3 regions of the Microbacterium sp. NPDC077184 genome follow, and region 2 is predicted to be linked to each of the others. Evidence: predicted binding sites of a transcription regulator. Region 2 holds the regulator's gene; each other region holds the start of a gene.

The links. The regulator HrcA, encoded in region 2, represses chaperone genes, less so after heat shock. The targets are predictions, from matches to a motif close to TTNGCACTCGNNNNNNNCGAGTGCNAA.
Region 1: a site for HrcA is predicted at 3,286-3,312, ahead of AB0O93_RS00910 (Hsp20/alpha crystallin family protein). Genes of this name have one in related genera too.
Region 3: a site for HrcA is predicted at 3,573-3,599, ahead of groES (co-chaperone GroES). Genes of this name have one in related genera too.

The regions. Positions count from the first base shown of each region.
Region 1 covers NZ_JBFBMM010000001.1:212,124-217,269, forward strand. Annotated here, with positions in the region: gene AB0O93_RS00895 (glycoside hydrolase family 13 protein) at 1-389, shown strand, start outside; gene AB0O93_RS00900 (L-serine ammonia-lyase, iron-sulfur-dependent, subunit alpha) at 457-1,956, shown strand; gene AB0O93_RS00905 (hypothetical protein) at 2,059-3,045, opposite strand; gene AB0O93_RS00910 (Hsp20/alpha crystallin family protein) at 3,372-3,827, shown strand; gene AB0O93_RS00915 (MarR family transcriptional regulator) at 3,898-4,335, opposite strand; gene AB0O93_RS00920 (DUF2207 domain-containing protein) at 4,381-5,146, shown strand, end outside.
Region 2 covers NZ_JBFBMM010000002.1:103,207-108,352, forward strand. Annotated here, with positions in the region: gene hemW (radical SAM family heme chaperone HemW) at 1-918, shown strand, start outside; gene hrcA (heat-inducible transcriptional repressor HrcA) at 1,002-2,048, shown strand; gene dnaJ (molecular chaperone DnaJ) at 2,094-3,197, shown strand; gene AB0O93_RS05160 (16S rRNA (uracil(1498)-N(3))-methyltransferase) at 3,199-3,930, shown strand; gene AB0O93_RS05165 (HIT domain-containing protein) at 3,972-4,319, shown strand; gene AB0O93_RS05170 (PhoH family protein) at 4,360-5,146, shown strand, end outside.
Region 3 covers NZ_JBFBMM010000005.1:82,180-87,325, reverse strand. Annotated here, with positions in the region: gene speB (agmatinase) at 1-543, shown strand, start outside; gene AB0O93_RS10650 (nuclear transport factor 2 family protein) at 540-947, shown strand; gene AB0O93_RS10645 (cytosine permease) at 988-2,412, shown strand; gene AB0O93_RS10640 (cyclase family protein) at 2,405-3,040, shown strand; gene groES (co-chaperone GroES) at 3,193-3,489, opposite strand; gene AB0O93_RS10630 (Hsp70 family protein) at 4,032-5,146, shown strand, end outside.

The sequences.
Region 1 (5,146 bases), on a different contig from region 2:
GCCGCGACGGATGCCGCGTCCCCCTGCCGTGGTCGGCCGAGGGGTCGTCCTTCGGGTTCGGCGACGGGTCCGCGCACCTGCCGCAGCCGGCGTGGTTCGCCGACGTGGCGGCGGATCGCCAGGCCGAGGACGAGGGCTCCACCCTCGCGCTCTACCGCCGGGCGCTGCGCCTGCGGCGGGAGCTCCAGGATGCCGAAGACCTGCGGTGGATCGACACCGGTCGCGACGATGTGCTGCGCATCGCGCGTCCCGGTGGGTGGGAGATCGTCACGGTCTTCGGGTCGGAGCCGTACGACCTCGGCGACACCGGGCGCATCGTGCTCGCGAGTGCCGCGCCCGAGGGGCGACGCGCCGCGGGGGAGAGCACCGTCTGGCTCCTCGCCGACTGAGGACGGCTGTGCGGGGTCCCGCCCGCTGGGGGGCGCGGATTTCCGGGACCCCGCATAGCCTGGAGCGATGAGCGCCTACATCTCGGCGTTCGAGCTGTTCTCCATCGGTGTAGGACCCTCGAGCTCCCATACGGTCGGTCCGTTGCGGGCGGCCGCCGACTTCGTCTCGCGGCTCGATGGCGCCGGGGCGCTCTACCGCGTGGATCGCGTCACATGCGAGCTCTTCGGATCGCTCGGGGCGACCGGCATCGGCCACGGCACCCCCGACGCGGTCGTGGCGGGGCTGCAGGGGCACGTGCCCGAGACCGTCGACCCCGCGCTCGTGCGCGGAGCCTGGACCACGTGGCCGGACGGCGCGGAGCTGTCGCTCGGCGGGCGGCGCGGCATCCGCTTCTCCAAGGACGATGTCGTCCTCTCGCCCCGCACCCGGCTGCCCGGGCACCCCAACGCCATGACGCTGCGGGCGACGGATGCCGGCGGCGCGGTCGTCGGCGATGAGACGTATTACTCCGTCGGCGGCGGGTTCATCCGGCGCGACGGGGAGCCGCCCGCGGTGCGCGCGGTGCAGTTCCCCCTCGATTTCGCCAGCGCCGAAGAGCTGCTGGCGGTGTGCGACGAGCGCGGGATCAGCATCGCCGAGGCCGCACGGCTCAACGAACAGGCGCTGCGCGGCGAGGAGGAGCTCGCCGAAGGCCTCGACGCGATCTGGGCGGCGATGTCGTCGTGCGTCGAGGCGGGACTCCGCGCGGACGGGGTGCTCCCGGGGATGCTCCGGGTCCGCCGGCGGGCGGCGGCGATCCGCGCGCAGCTGGAGGAGGCCGAAGCCGGCGGATATCGCGAGCTGCCGGGGGAGTGGCTCGGTGCGTTCGCGCTCGCCGTGAATGAGGAGAATGCGGCCGGTGGGCGGGTCGTGACGGCGCCGACCAACGGGGCTGCCGGGATCCTCCCCGCGGTGGCGATGTACTGGTGGCGCTTCCTCGCCGACTCGGGGCTCGGGGCGGGGAACGCCGTGACGCCCTACGGGGAGCTCGTCGGCAGCGCGCTCCTCGGGTTCGGTGCGCACGCCGGCGGCCGGTCGGGGGAGGGGGAGCTCGCGGACGAGGATGCCGTGGCCGACGCGAACCGGCGGCGCGGCATCCGTCGGTTCCTGCTGACCGCGACGGCGCTCGGATCGCTCTTCAAGGCGAACGCGTCGATCTCGGGCGCCGAAGGCGGGTGTCAGGCCGAGGTCGGGTCGGCGTGCGCGATGGCGGCGGGCGGGCTGACGGCGGTCATGGGCGGGACGAATCGTCAGATCGAGAATGCGGCCGAGATCGCGATGGAGCACCACCTCGGGCTCACGTGCGATCCGGTCGGCGGGCTGGTGCAGATCCCGTGCATCGAGCGGAACGCCATCGCGGCCTCGACGGCGGTGACCGCCGCGCGGCTGGCACTCCGCGGCGACGGGAGCCACTACGTCTCGCTGGACGCCGTCGTGGAGACCATGCGGCAGACCGGCATCGACATGTCGACGAAGTACAAGGAGACGAGCGAGGGCGGTCTCGCGGTCAACGTCATCGAGTGCTGAGCGTGCGCGGCGCGTACATCTGGCGCGTCGATGCCTGTTCGTGTGGCGCTCGTGGCCCTCTCCGCGCGCTCGACGCGGCCACGACCGCCACCTGAACGCACCTCATCGCGGGCGCGTGCCGTCCCAGCCCCGACGCCGCAGGACGTCGTCCACGATGGCGACCGCGGTGCGGCGGTGGCGGACGTGCCGCGCGGTGAGGCGGACCACCTCCCAGCCCAGCGCCGCGTACGCCGCGTACTTCTCGATGTCGCGATCCCACTGTGCTCGATCCACCCGGTGGTGATCGCCCTCGATCTCGACGATCGTCCGGAAGTCGGGGTAGACGAACTCGCTGATCCCGACGAGGCGTCCCCGGTGATCACGGACGTCGACGTCGAGATCGGCATCCGGAAGGCCGGCGGCGGTCGCATCGAGACGGTAATCGGTCTCGAGCGGTGATGCGCTGCCCTCCCGGATGAGTGCGAGCGCGGTGCGGAGCTTTCGCGCGCCGATGCGCCGGCCGGCCGCCAGGGCGGCACCGAGGTCGTCGATCGTCGCGAGCCGCGCGTGCGGCATCCGGTGTCCGGAGAGGTCGCGCGGGACGCGCACGAACGCATCGCCGACGATGATGAGCTCCCGGACGTCGAGTTCGGCGCCCAGCATCGCCCACGTCGAGGGCGGGTCGGTCACGCGCAGGTGATCGACCGTCGCGGTGCGGGCGAGGTCGCGGGAGACCTTCACGCCGCGGATGCCGCGCCGGCGCGGTGCCCGCATCGGGTCGGGGACGGCGACGACGAGGTCGGGACCGGGATCGACGGGAGCCCCGAGCAGGACGGCCGCGGTCCGCCCCGCGAACACCGCGTGCGCCGGCATGATCTCGGCGTACGCGCTCGCGAGGCGACGGGTGCGCTCGCGGACCTCGCGCTGTCGCGCGAGCGGGTCGATTCCGGATGCCGGGGCCTCCGCATCCGGGACGGTGCGCACGCCGCGGAACGGCGCGGCGAGGTCCTTCGCCCGAAGCCGCTTCGGCGAGACGCCGGCGGCGCGGGCGTCACCGCAGGAGAAGGCGGGGCCGAGACCGTCGGGGAGGGGGCGTGGTGCGACGGGCATCGCCTCACCCTGCCGCGCGGCTCCCGCCCCGCGGCACGACGCAGCGCCACCCGTGGATGGCGCGCTCCACCCCGCCTCCGCGCCCTCCCTGGGGAGGAGGGTCGAGCGGCGGTCCCCCCCCCGCCTCCGAGTGGCAGTCGTGGCCCCTTCGCCCGGCGCGAGGGGGCGACACGCGCCACGTGAACGCATCCTTCCGCCGGCGTGTTCGCCGACGGCGAACGGCGGCGAGGTCGCGCGAATCTGGCACTCGACACCGGAGAGTGCTAATCTCGTCGTAGTTGAGTCGAGTTGACTCAACTCTTGAATTCACTCGAGAGGAGAACACCATGGCCACGTACGACCCCTTCCGTGACCTCGACCGCCTCGCCACGAGCCTCTTCGACACGCGCCGCGGCCCGCGCCGCATGCCGATGGACCTCTACCGCGACGGCGACCACTACGTCCTGACCGCCGACCTCCCCGGTATCGACCCCGGTTCGGTCGACGTCGACGTCGACGGCCAGCTGCTCACGATCCGCGCCGAGCGCACGCTGCCCTCCGGCGACGGCGTGAAGTGGATCACGCGCGAGCGCGAGGCGGCGAGCTTCCTGCGCCAGCTGAACCTCGGCCAGGGAATCGACACCGAGCGCATCTCGGCGAACTACAGCAACGGTGTCCTGAGCGTCACGATCCCCGTGAGCGAGAAGGCCAAGCCCCGGAAGATCGAGGTGATGGCCGACGGCACGAGCCCCGTCATCCAGGCGCACGAGAACGCCGACGGTCCGCAGCCCGTCGAGCAGTGATCGCTTCCCCGACTCCGTGAGAGGAGCCCGTCCGCATCCCGCGGGCGGGCTCCTTCGGCGTTCGGGGGTGTCAGGCCGACGCGGGCCGGCGGCGGAGCTTCGCCGTCAGGTCACGCAGCTGGGCGAGCTCGGCGTCGTCGAGGTGGGACATCCGTTCCGCGATCGCCTTCCCGTGCGCGGAGGCGACGCGGCGGAAGACCGCGGCTCCGGCATCCGTCGCGGTGACGAGTGAGCCGCGTCGGTCGCCGGGATCGGCGCACTTCGTCAGCAGTCCGCGCGAGACCATGCGGTCGACGAGCCGCGAGACGCTCGGCTGGCTGATGAGCATGTTGGCCGTCACGTCGCGGAGGCGGGCGGTCATCTCCGGCCCGCGGGTGACGGTGAGGAGCACGTCGTACTCGGCCTGGCCGAGCTCGTCGTCGAAGTCGCTGCTGATCTCGTGGAACACCTCGTGCTGCGCCCGGAAGAGGCTTTCCCAGGCGTCGATGGCGAGGCGGCGATCAGTCATGCAGACCAGGGTACGACCGAGAAGGCCTCGCCGTAGGCTGGCCGCATGGCGACGCGCAGACTTCGGTCACTTTTCGGTGTTCGAGCGGCGGGGGCGGTCGTGTTCGCCGCGGCCCTCACCGCGGGGACGGGCATGATCGGTGCGGGCGCGGCATCCGCGGAACCGGTGAGTGCGGTGTCGACGGATGTCGACGACTTCACGTTCGACAGCATGGATGTCGACTACTCCATCGGTCGCGGTGAAGACGGCGCGAGCGCCCTGACCGTGGCGGAGACCTTCGTCGCCCGCTTCCCCGAGTACGACCAGAACCGCGGCATGCGGCGGATCGTTCCGGACTCCTACCTCGGCGCCCCGCTGAATCCTCGGCTGATCTCGATCACGGATGCCGAGGGGAACCCCCGCGCGAGCGAGACCGACAGCGACGACGGCGCCTACGCGATGACCTCTCGCGCCGACGACTTCGTGCGCGGCGAGCAGTCCTACGTCTTCACCTACACGCTCGACAACGTCGTGCGCTTCTTCGAGGACACCGGCATGCAGGAGTTCTACTGGGACGTCAATGGCGTCGACTGGGCGCAGCCGTTCGGGGAGGTGTCCGCGACCCTGCGGGTGCCTGCGGAGCTCGCCGATTCCCTCACCGGCGATCAGGCCTGCTACGTCGGAACCCAGGGGTCGACGCAGACGTGCGATATCTCGGTGCAGCCGGGGCAGCTCGGCGCGGTGCTCATCGAGGCCTCCGCGCGGGATCTGGCGCCCTACGAGACGATGACGATCGCCGTCGGTTTCGCCCCCGAGACCTTCACCCCGTTCG
Region 2 (5,146 bases):
CCCCCAGGCGACCTCGGGCGGATGCTCCACGGCGTCGCCGAGGAGTTCGGAATCGCTCCGGACGCCGAGGTGACCGTGGAGGCCAATCCCGACACGGTCGTCGACGGCACCGCGGAGGCGCTGGCGGCGGCCGGAGTGACCCGCATGTCCGTCGGCATGCAGTCGGCGGTCCCGCACGTGCTGGCGAGCCTCGACCGCACGCACCGCCCCGAGAACGTGCGCTCCGCGGTCGACTCCGCGCGGTCAGCGGGCCTCCAGGTGAGCGTCGACGTGATCTACGGTGCGCCGGGCGAGTCGCTGGAGGATTGGCGGCGCTCGCTGGACGCCGCTCTCGCGCTGGAGCCCGATCACATCTCCGCATACGCCCTCATCGTGGAGGACGGGACGAAGCTGGCCCGTCAGATCCGCCGCGGCGAGGTCGTTCCGCCCGACGACGACCTGCAGGCGGACATGTACGAACTGGCCGACGCGCTCCTCGGTGAAGCCGGATACGACTGGTACGAGGTGTCGAACTGGGCGCGGAACCCCGACAGCCGCTCACGCCACAATCTCGCGTACTGGGAAGGTACCGACTGGTGGGGCTACGGCCCCGGCGCGCACAGCCACATGGCGGGCACCCGGTTCTGGAATGTGCGGCACCCGGCGGCATACGCCGCGCGCCTCGCCGCGGGGGAGTCGCCGGCGGCGGGTCGCGAGACGCCGGACGCGACCGCACGCCGGTGGGAGGAGGTGCTCCTCCGCACCCGCATCCGCGAAGGGCTCCCCGTGGAGCGTCTGTCGGCATCCGGGCGACATGCCCTCGCCGCTCTCATCGCCGACGGTCTGGTCGAGGGCGTCGCAGCGGTCCATGGTCGGGTGGTGCTGACGCTCCGCGGACGACTCCTCGGCGACACGGTCGCCCGCGCGCTGACCTCCTGAGCGCCTCCCGACCCGATCCGGGGCCATCGAGTAGAATTGGCACTCGATTCCGGTGAGTGCCAACGATCGTCCGAGGAGGTGGCATGGTCAGCGAGCGGGGGCTCCAGGTACTGCGCGCCATCGTCCAGGACTACGTCGATACGCGTGAGCCCGTGGGCAGCAAGGCGATCGTCGATCGTCACGCCTTCGGTGTGTCCGCCGCGACGATCCGAAACGACATGGCCCAGCTCGAGGACGAGGAGCTCATCGCGGCTCCGCACACCTCCTCCGGCAGGGTTCCCACCGACAAGGGGTACCGCGTCTTCGTCGACCATCTGGCCGAACTCCGCCCCCTGAGCACCGCTCAGCGGAGCGCCATCGCCTCCTTCCTGGAGGGGTCGAGCGACCTGGACGACGTCCTCACGCGCACGGTGCGGGCTCTGACCAGTCTCACCGGGCAGGTCGCGATCGTGCAGTATCCCTCGTTCGCCCGGGCACGCGTCACCCATGTCGAGCTCGTGCAGCTCGGCGGCGGACGGATGCTGGTCATCATCGTCACCGACACCGGACGGGTGTCGCAGCGCGTCGCCTCCGTGCGCGACGAGTTCGACGACAGCGAGCTCGGCCGGATCCGCGCGGAGCTGGGAACCCTCCTCGTCGGCAGGCCCGTCCGGGAGGGACTCGAGCGCATCGCCGCGCGGATCGCGACACCCGATGAACCCACGATCCCACGGGAGACGGCCACGATCGTCATCGCGAAAGCCGTGGCCGAGGAGCTCGAGCACTTCCGGCAGGACCGCCTCGTCATGGCCGGCAGCGCGAACCTCGCCCGCAGCGAAGCGGACTTCCGCGGCAGCATCTATCCGCTCCTCGAGGCGATCGAAGAGCAGGTGACCATCCTTCGACTGATGGGCGAGATGGTCGCGGACGATCAGGGCCTCGCGGCGAGCATCGGACGCGAGAACGAGCCGTTCGGCCTCGCCGAAGCATCCGTCCTGGCCAGCGATTACGACGTGACCGGTGCGCGCACCCGTGCGCGCGTCGGCCTCCTCGGTCCGACGCGGATGGATTACCCGACCAATCTCGCGGCGGTGCGGGCCGTGGCCCGATACCTCACGCGGATCCTCGAAGAAGACGAGAGCGGCCGCTGACGCCGCTCACCCGACCCCGCGTTCCCCGCGGGCAGAAAGGCCACCGTGACTGACCACTACGAGGTCCTCGGCGTCGCGCGCGACGCCAGTCCGGATGAGATCAAGAAGGCGTACCGGCGCCTGGCCCGCCAGCTGCACCCGGATGTGAATCCGGGAGACGACGCGGCCGAGCGCTTCAAGCTCGTCACTCACGCGTACGACGTGCTGAGCGACCCCGATCAGCGTGCCCGCTACGACATGGGCGGCGACGGCGGCGGATTCGGCGGTGCCGGGTTCGGCGGCTTCGGCGACATCTTCGAGACCTTCTTCGGCGGCGGCGGAGCCCGCGCCGGGCGTCCGCGCTCGCGTCGGGAGCGCGGGCAGGACGCCCTCGTGAAGGTCTCCCTCGAACTCGGCGACGTCGTCTTCGGCGTGCACCGCGACATCGAGGTCGACACCGCCGTGGGGTGCGAGACCTGCGAGGGCTCGTGCTGCCAGCCGGGCACCGCACCGGTGACATGCGACATCTGCCATGGATCGGGGCACGTCCAGCGTCAGGTCCGCAGCCTCCTCGGGAACGTCGTCACGAGTCAGCCCTGCTCGGTCTGCCAGGGATACGGCACGACGATCCCGTATCCGTGCGCCACCTGCCAGGGGCAAGGACGGGTCCGCTCCCGCCGAACGGTCTCCCTCGACATCCCCGCGGGCGTCGAGACCGGTCTCCGCCTCCAGCTTCCCGGCTCGGGAGAAGTGGGGCCCGCCGGCGGCCCGAACGGCGACCTGTACATCGAGATCTCCGTCGCCCCGCACGATGCGTTCAGCCGCGAGGGGGACGATCTGCTCGCCACCCTCGAGGTGTCGATGCCCGACGCGATCCTGGGGACGACCACCTCCATCACCTCGTTGGACGGCCCGGTCGATCTCGAGATCCGTCCTGGAGTCCAAGCGGGCGACGTGCTGACCATCAAGGGACGGGGTATCACACCGTTGCGCGGTTCTCAGCGCGGTGACCTGCGCGTGGGAGTCCACGTCGTGACCCCCACGCGACTCGACGCGAAGGAGCGCGCGCTGATCGAGGAATTCGCTCGACGCACGAAGGCGCCCGCGCCGCGGCTCTCGGAGTTCCATCAGGGTCTGTTCGCGAAGCTCCGCGATCGGTTCCGCCACTGAGATGGCACTGCACTTCGTGACGGATGCCGCCTCCGATGCCGCCGTCGGCGACGACCTCGTCCTCACCGGCACCGAGGCGCACCACGCCGCGACGGTGCGCCGGGTGAAGACCGGAGAGTCCGTGACGATCGGGGACGGCCGGGGCGTCTGGGCGGAGGGCACCTGCACGGAGGTCGGGCCCGGGCGCGTGGTGGTCGAGGTCACCGCGCGCCGCGAGGTTCCGACTCCGCGCCCGCGCGTGGTGCTCGTCCAGGCGCTGGCGAAGGGCGATCGGGACGAGCTCGCCGTTCAGGCGTCGACGGAACTGGGCGTCGACGAGATCGTCCCGTGGCAGGCGGAGCGCAGCGTGTCGCGCTGGGATGCGGCGAAGGCGATCAAGGGTCGTGCGCGCTGGACGACGATCGTCCGGGAGGCGGCCAAGCAGGCGCACCGGGCCTGGATCCCCGCCGTCGCGTCCCTCGCGACCACGCGCGAGGTCGCGGCCGCATTCGCCGGGGCCCACCTCGTCGTCCTCGACCCCGGGGGGTCGGAGCGCGTGAGCGAGCTGCGCTTCGCCGGCGATGAGGACGTCGTCCTCGTCGTCGGGCCCGAAGGCGGCATCTCCGAGAATGAGCTCCGCACGTTCTCCGACGCGGGGGCGACGGTCGCGCGCCTCGGCGACACGGTGCTGCGCACCTCCACCGCGGGGCCCGCGGCGCTTGCGGTCCTGAGCGCATCTCTCGAGCGTTGGTGACGCCGCCGGTCCTCGCAACCCGCGCGGATAGACTGGCCGCTATGGCCGAGCCGTCGATCTTCACCCGCATCCTCCGCGGAGACATTCCCGCGGAGATCCTCGCCGAGACCGAGAACGTCTTCGCCATCCGCGACATCGCGCCGCAGGCACCCCTGCACCTCTTGGTGATCCCGAAGTCTGAGGAGTACCGCAACGTCGTGGAGCTCGCGGCCGGTGCACCCGACATCCTGGCCGAGATGATCGGTCTCGCGTCCTCCCTGGCCGCGGAACACGGCGAGGGCGATTTCCGACTGGTCTTCAACACCGGCGCCGGCGCCGGTCAGACGGTCTTCCATGTGCACGCACACGTCCTGGCCGGTGGGCTGGGGGAGAAGAGTCTCGGTGGCTGACGACACCTCGACAGAACGCATCTACGCCGACGGGGTGGCGATGGTCCAGCTCCTCGGTCCACAGGATCGGCTGCTCCGCGTGGTGGAGCGGGAGCACCCCGGCGTCGACGTGCTCGTCCGCGGGAACGAGATCACCCTCTCAGGGGCGACCGACGACGTCGCGGCAGCGCGGCGACTCGTCGACGAGCTGCTCGAGATGACGCGTGCGGGGCACGACCTCGCTCCCTCGGACGTCTCCTCGTCCAACCGGATTCTCCGCAGCGACGGCGGTCCCCGCCCGTCCGAGGTGCTCGGCGAGGCGATCCTCTCCTCGCGGGGCAAGGTGATTAGACCGAAGACGGCGGGGCAGAAGGCCTACGTCGACGCGATCGAGGATCACACGATCGTGTTCGGCATCGGTCCGGCCGGGACCGGGAAGACCTACCTCGCCATGGCGAAGGCGGTTCAGGCCCTGCAGCGCAAGGAGGTCAACCGGATCATCCTCACGCGGCCTGCTGTCGAGGCGGGGGAGCGGTTGGGATTCCTCCCCGGGACGCTCACCGACAAGATCGATCCCTACCTGCGCCCGCTCTACGACGCACTCAACGAGATGATGGATCCCGAGCTGGTCCCCAAGCTCATGGCGACCGGGACCATCGAGGTCGCGCCGCTTGCGTACATGCGCGGACGCACTCTCAACGACTCCTTCGTCGTCCTCGATGAGGCGCAGAACACGACGCCGGAACAGATGAAGATGTTCCTCACGCGACTGGGATTCGGCACCCGGATGGTCGTCACCGGCGACGTCACCCAGGTCGACCTCCCGCAGGGGGCGTCCGGGCTCCGCC
Region 3 (5,146 bases), on a different contig from region 2:
GCCGAGCACGGCCCGGTCGCCGTCCTCCACTTCGACGCGCACCTGGACACGTGGGACACGTACTTCGGCGCTCCGACGACGCACGGCACGCCCTTCCGCCGCGCATCGGAGGAAGGGCTCATCGACATGACGGCCAGCATGCACGTCGGCATCCGCGGTCCGCTGTACTCCAAGGGCGACCTGGAGGACGACGCGCGCCTCGGCTTCGCGGTGGTGACCTGCGAAGACGTCGAGGAACGGGGCCTGGACGCCGCGATCGCGCGCATCCGCGCCCGCATCGGCGACGCCCCCCTGTACATCTCGATCGACATCGACGTCCTCGACCCCGCACATGCCCCCGGCACCGGCACCCCCGAAGCCGGCGGACTCACCAGCCGCGAGCTGCTGCGGATGATCCGCGCCCTCAGCGACCGGCGGATCGTCGGCGCCGACGTCGTGGAGGTCGCGCCCGCGTACGACCACGCGCAGCTGACCGCCGTGGCGGCGAGCCACGTCGTCTACGAGCTGCTGAGCGCCATGGCCCCCCGCGGGGGTGCGCGATGACCGCGGCGGCACTTCCGGTCCCGGCCGAGGACGACGTGCGCGCGGCGGCGGAGGCCGTCGTCCGCGCGTTCGCCGCCAACGACGGCGACACCTACTTCTCGCTGTTCAGCGAGGATGCCACGTTCGTCTTCCACACCGAACCCGCCCGGCTCGACATCCGCTCGGCGTACGAGGAGCTGTGGCGCGCCTGGATCGCGGAGGGCTGGCGGGTCGCGTCCTGCCGCTCGAGCGACGCCCGCGTGCAGACCTTCCCCGGCGGTGCGGTCTTCACCCACACGGTCCACACCACCGTCGACACCGCCGAGGGGCCGGAGTCCTCGATCGAACGGGAGACCATCGTCTTCCGGACGACGGATGCCGGCCCCCTCGTCGCCGTCCACGAACACCTCTCCGCCCAGCCCTGACCTCTCGCCGACCCGACCCGAACCCTGAGGAGCCCCGAAGATGTCGCTCTACTCCCGACTGGAGACCCGCCTCCAGAGCAACGCCGATGATGCCGGCCCGGTGAAGGGGACCTCCTCCACCGGCCGGATCCTGATGATCTGGCTCGCCGCGAACCTCGTGGTGACGACGCTCCTCACCGGCACCCTGTTCGTGCCCGACGTGTCGTATCCGCTGGTCATCGGACTCATCGTCGCCGGCACCGTGCTCGGCGCCGGCGTCCTGGTGACCATCGGCGCGATCGGCACCCGCACGGGGCTTCCGACCATGGCCCTGACACGCGGGCCGTTCGGCATCCGCGGGAGCCTCCTCGCGGTCGCCGCGAACGTCGTCATCCTCATGGGGTGGAGCTGGGTGCAGGCGATGCTCGCCGGCATCGCCCTCAACTTCCTCGTCGCGACCCTCACGGGTTTCTCGAGCCCCGTCCTGTTCGCGGTGCTCTGCCAGACGATCGTGGTGATCCTCGCGATCTTCGGCCACGCCGGTGTCGCCCGCGTGGAGCCGTGGTTCGCCGCAGCGATCCTCGCACTGGCGGCCTACATCTTCGTCGTGGTCTTCACCGCGTACGCCCCGGCGGACTTCGCCTCCCTCGCCGCCCCGACGGAGCCGTTCTACACGCCGGGTCTCGCCTTCGACGTCGTGCTGGCGACCGCGATCTCGTGGACGGTGCTCTCGGCCGACTTCAACCGCTTCGCCCGCTCTCCGCGCCGCGGGGTCATCGGCTCGGGGATCGGCTACACCCTGTCCACCGTGATCGCGATGACGCTCGGCGCGACCGCGATCGGCTACGTCGCCCTGCAAGGACTGGAGGTCATCCCCTTCGACCCGGTGACGATCATCGAGCCCTTCGGCGCGCCGCTGGCGGTCGCGATCTTCCTGTCGGTGATGGCCACGAACACGATGGTCGTCTACGGAATGGTCACGAGCGTCGTCAACGCCCTGCCGGGAAAGCGGGTCCGCTTCCTTCCGACCGCGCTCGTGCTCGGAGTCATCTCGGTGATCGGAGCGACCTTCTTCGGCCTCCTCGACCAGTTCACGACCTTCCTCGTGACGATCAGCGCGCTGTTCGCGCCGGTGTTCGCGATCATGATCGTCGACTACTACGTGATCCGGCGCGGCCGCTACGGCGCGGACATCCTCTCCGCCCGCGGCGGGTCGTTCTGGTACACCGGCGGCGTGAACGTCTGGGCCGTCCTGTCGTGGGTCGTGGGCGCGACCTCGGCCTACGTCTGGGCGTACGTGTGGCCGCTGCCCTTCGGCGCGACCGTGCCCGCGTTCCTCCTCACCTTCGTCGTCTACCTGCTCGTCTCGCTCCCCCGCCGGTCGGCTGAGCCGTTCGGGCCGGCCGTCCACCTCGCGGATGCCGTCGACGAGGCGTCGGGACCGGAGCCGGAGCCGGGGCCGCGACGGGCGGCGAAGCGTGCGTGACCTGTCGCACCCGGTCCGCGGGGGGATGACGGTCTACCCGGGCGACCCCGCGGTGTCCTCGGAGGAGGCGCTGACGCTGTCGCGCGACGGGGTCGCGGTGACGTCGTGGCACCTGGGCTCGCACACGGGGACGCACGTGGACGCGCCGGCGCACACCGTCGCCGGTGGCCGCACCATGGCGGAGGTGGCGCTGGACGAGCTCGTCGGCGACGCGATCGTCCTGCGGGCGCCCGGACTCCGTGAGGGGCAGCGCTACGGGCGGGCGGAGCTGGAGGCCGCGGAGCCGCTGCCCGCCGGCGTGCCGCCGATCGTGATCATCGACACCGGCTGGGCGGCCCACTTCGCCGGCGACGCCGCGGTGCGGCATCCGTTCCTGGATCCGGATGCCGCACGGGAGCTGCGGGCGCGCGGCATGCGGGTCCTCGCCGTCGACACCCTGAGCCCCGACCCGACGGAGCCGGCGGCGGACGCGTTCCCGGTGCACGAGGTCGTGCTGGGCGCGGACGGGTTGATCGTGGAGAACGTCTGCGGTCTGGAGGGACTGCCGCGGCTCGTGCGCGTCGGGTTCTTCCCGCTGCGGATCGACGGCGACGGCGCGCCCGTCCGCGCGGTCGCCTTCCTCCCCTGACGCGCGTCCTCGGGCCGTTCAGTGGCGCCTTCGCGTGGGTGCGAAGCGTCGGGACCCGCACGAAGGCGCCACTGAACGCGGCGGCGACGCACGAAAGAGGGCCGGATGCCGAAGCATCCGACCCTCTCTGCGAGAAACGCGAAGAACGCGGATCAGCGGACGACGACCGCCAGGACGTCGCGCGCCGACAGGACGAGGAACTCGTCCGCACCGAACTTGACCTCGGTGCCGCCGTACTTGCTGTAGATCACGCGGTCGCCGACGGCGACGTCGAGCGGGACGCGGTTGCCGTTGTCGTCGATGCGACCGGGGCCCACCGCGACGACCTCGCCCTCCTGGGGCTTCTCCTTCGCGGTGTCGGGAATGACCAGACCGCTGGACGTGGTCTGCTCGGCCTCGACCTGCTTGATGACGATGCGGTCCTCGAGCGGCTTGATGGAAACCGACACGGGTCTACCTCTGCTTTCCTGTGAGACTCAAGACTCGTTAGCAACCTCACGGTGAGAGTGCTAACGCAAGTGTAGGCAAAGCGTTGGCACTCATGCAACGTGAGTGCCAACCTCGTGGCGTCGGATGTCGCGATCCGCCCGTCGGCGATGTATCAGGCCCGGCGCCCCCGCCTCCTCGATCACGAGGGTCTCCCTCTCACATGTCGATCGGTGACGCAAGATGCCGATCGGGCCTCGCGCGGACGGGGCAGGCGTGGTAGACAGTTCCCGGGGGAGGCCGACGCCGAATCGTCATGGGGGACGAAATGCCGAGGCCCTACATATTGGCTGTCGACGCGGGCACAAGCCGCACCGCAGCCGCTATATCGCACACAACAGAAGATGAGGGGAAACCGCAGGTACACATCCTGCCTCTGGGGAGGCATGCTGATGCGGCACCGAGTTCGATCTACGTCTCCGCCGGGGACGTACTCTTCGGCGATGCCGCGGAGCGCAGAGGGCTGGTACAGCCGGAACGTCTCGTCCGCGAGGTCAAGCGCCGCGTGGGCGACGAGGTGCCGATCAATGTCGGCGGGCGCACGTTCGGGCCCGAAGACCTGCTCGCCCTCCTCGTCGACTGGGTGTCGACAGTGGCGACGGAGCGCTTCGGGCGTCTGCCGTCGTCGGTGGTCGTGACCGTCCCGGTCGCCTGGGGCACGTACCGCACCGACCTCATCCGCGCCGCCCTCGTGCGCGCCGGCATCGGCCAGGTCGAGATCATCGCCGAGCCGGTCGCCGCCGCACGCCACTACGAGGCGACCAATCCGCTGGCGCCCGGGTCGACGCTCGCCGTCTACGACTTCGGCGGCGGCACCTTCGACGCCGTCCTGCTCCGCAAGACCGCGTCAGGTGCGTTGACGATCATCGGCTCGCCGACCGGCATCGAAGACCTCGGCGGCGCCGACTTCGACGATGCGGTCCTCCGTCACGTCCTCGACGCCGCTCGCCTGGACGTCGCCACGCTCCTCGGCGACGCCGACGCGCGGGTCGCCCTCGCGGGGCTCCGGCGCGAATGCGTCGAGGCCAAGGAGGCGCTCTCCTTCGACTCCGAGGCCACGGTCCCCGTGCTCCTCGGCGGCACCTCGACCGCCGTCCGCCTGACGCGCGACGAGTTCGAGGCGATGATCGAGAACGACATCGAGCGCACCATCGAGGTGCTCGGCGACGCGATGGAAGCCGCCGCGGTGGAGGCATCCGATCTCGACGCGATCCTCCTCACCGGCGGGTCCTCCCGGATCCCCCGCGTGGCACAGCTGCTGTCGGAGCGGTTCGACCGGCCGATCGCCGTCGACACCGACCCGAAGGCGGTCATCGCCCTCGGCGCCGCCCTGGAGGCCGCCGACGCGGCGATCGTCTCCGCAGCGGATGCCGCGGCCGAGGCCGAAGCCTCCGAGGCCGCGGCCGCCGCTGCCGCGGAGGACGAGGCACCGCCGTCGCGCCCGCGCCGCCCGTGGCTCCGCCGCGTGCCCGCCGCCGCCTACGTCTCCGGTGGCGCGGTCGCCCTCGCGGCAGTGGTCGCCGTCAGCGGCGCCGCTGCGGTGTACGCCCCGGAGGTCTTCGGCGGCGACGCGCAGCTCGCGAGCGAGAACGGGCTCGACCGCGGCGGGTACAGCATCGG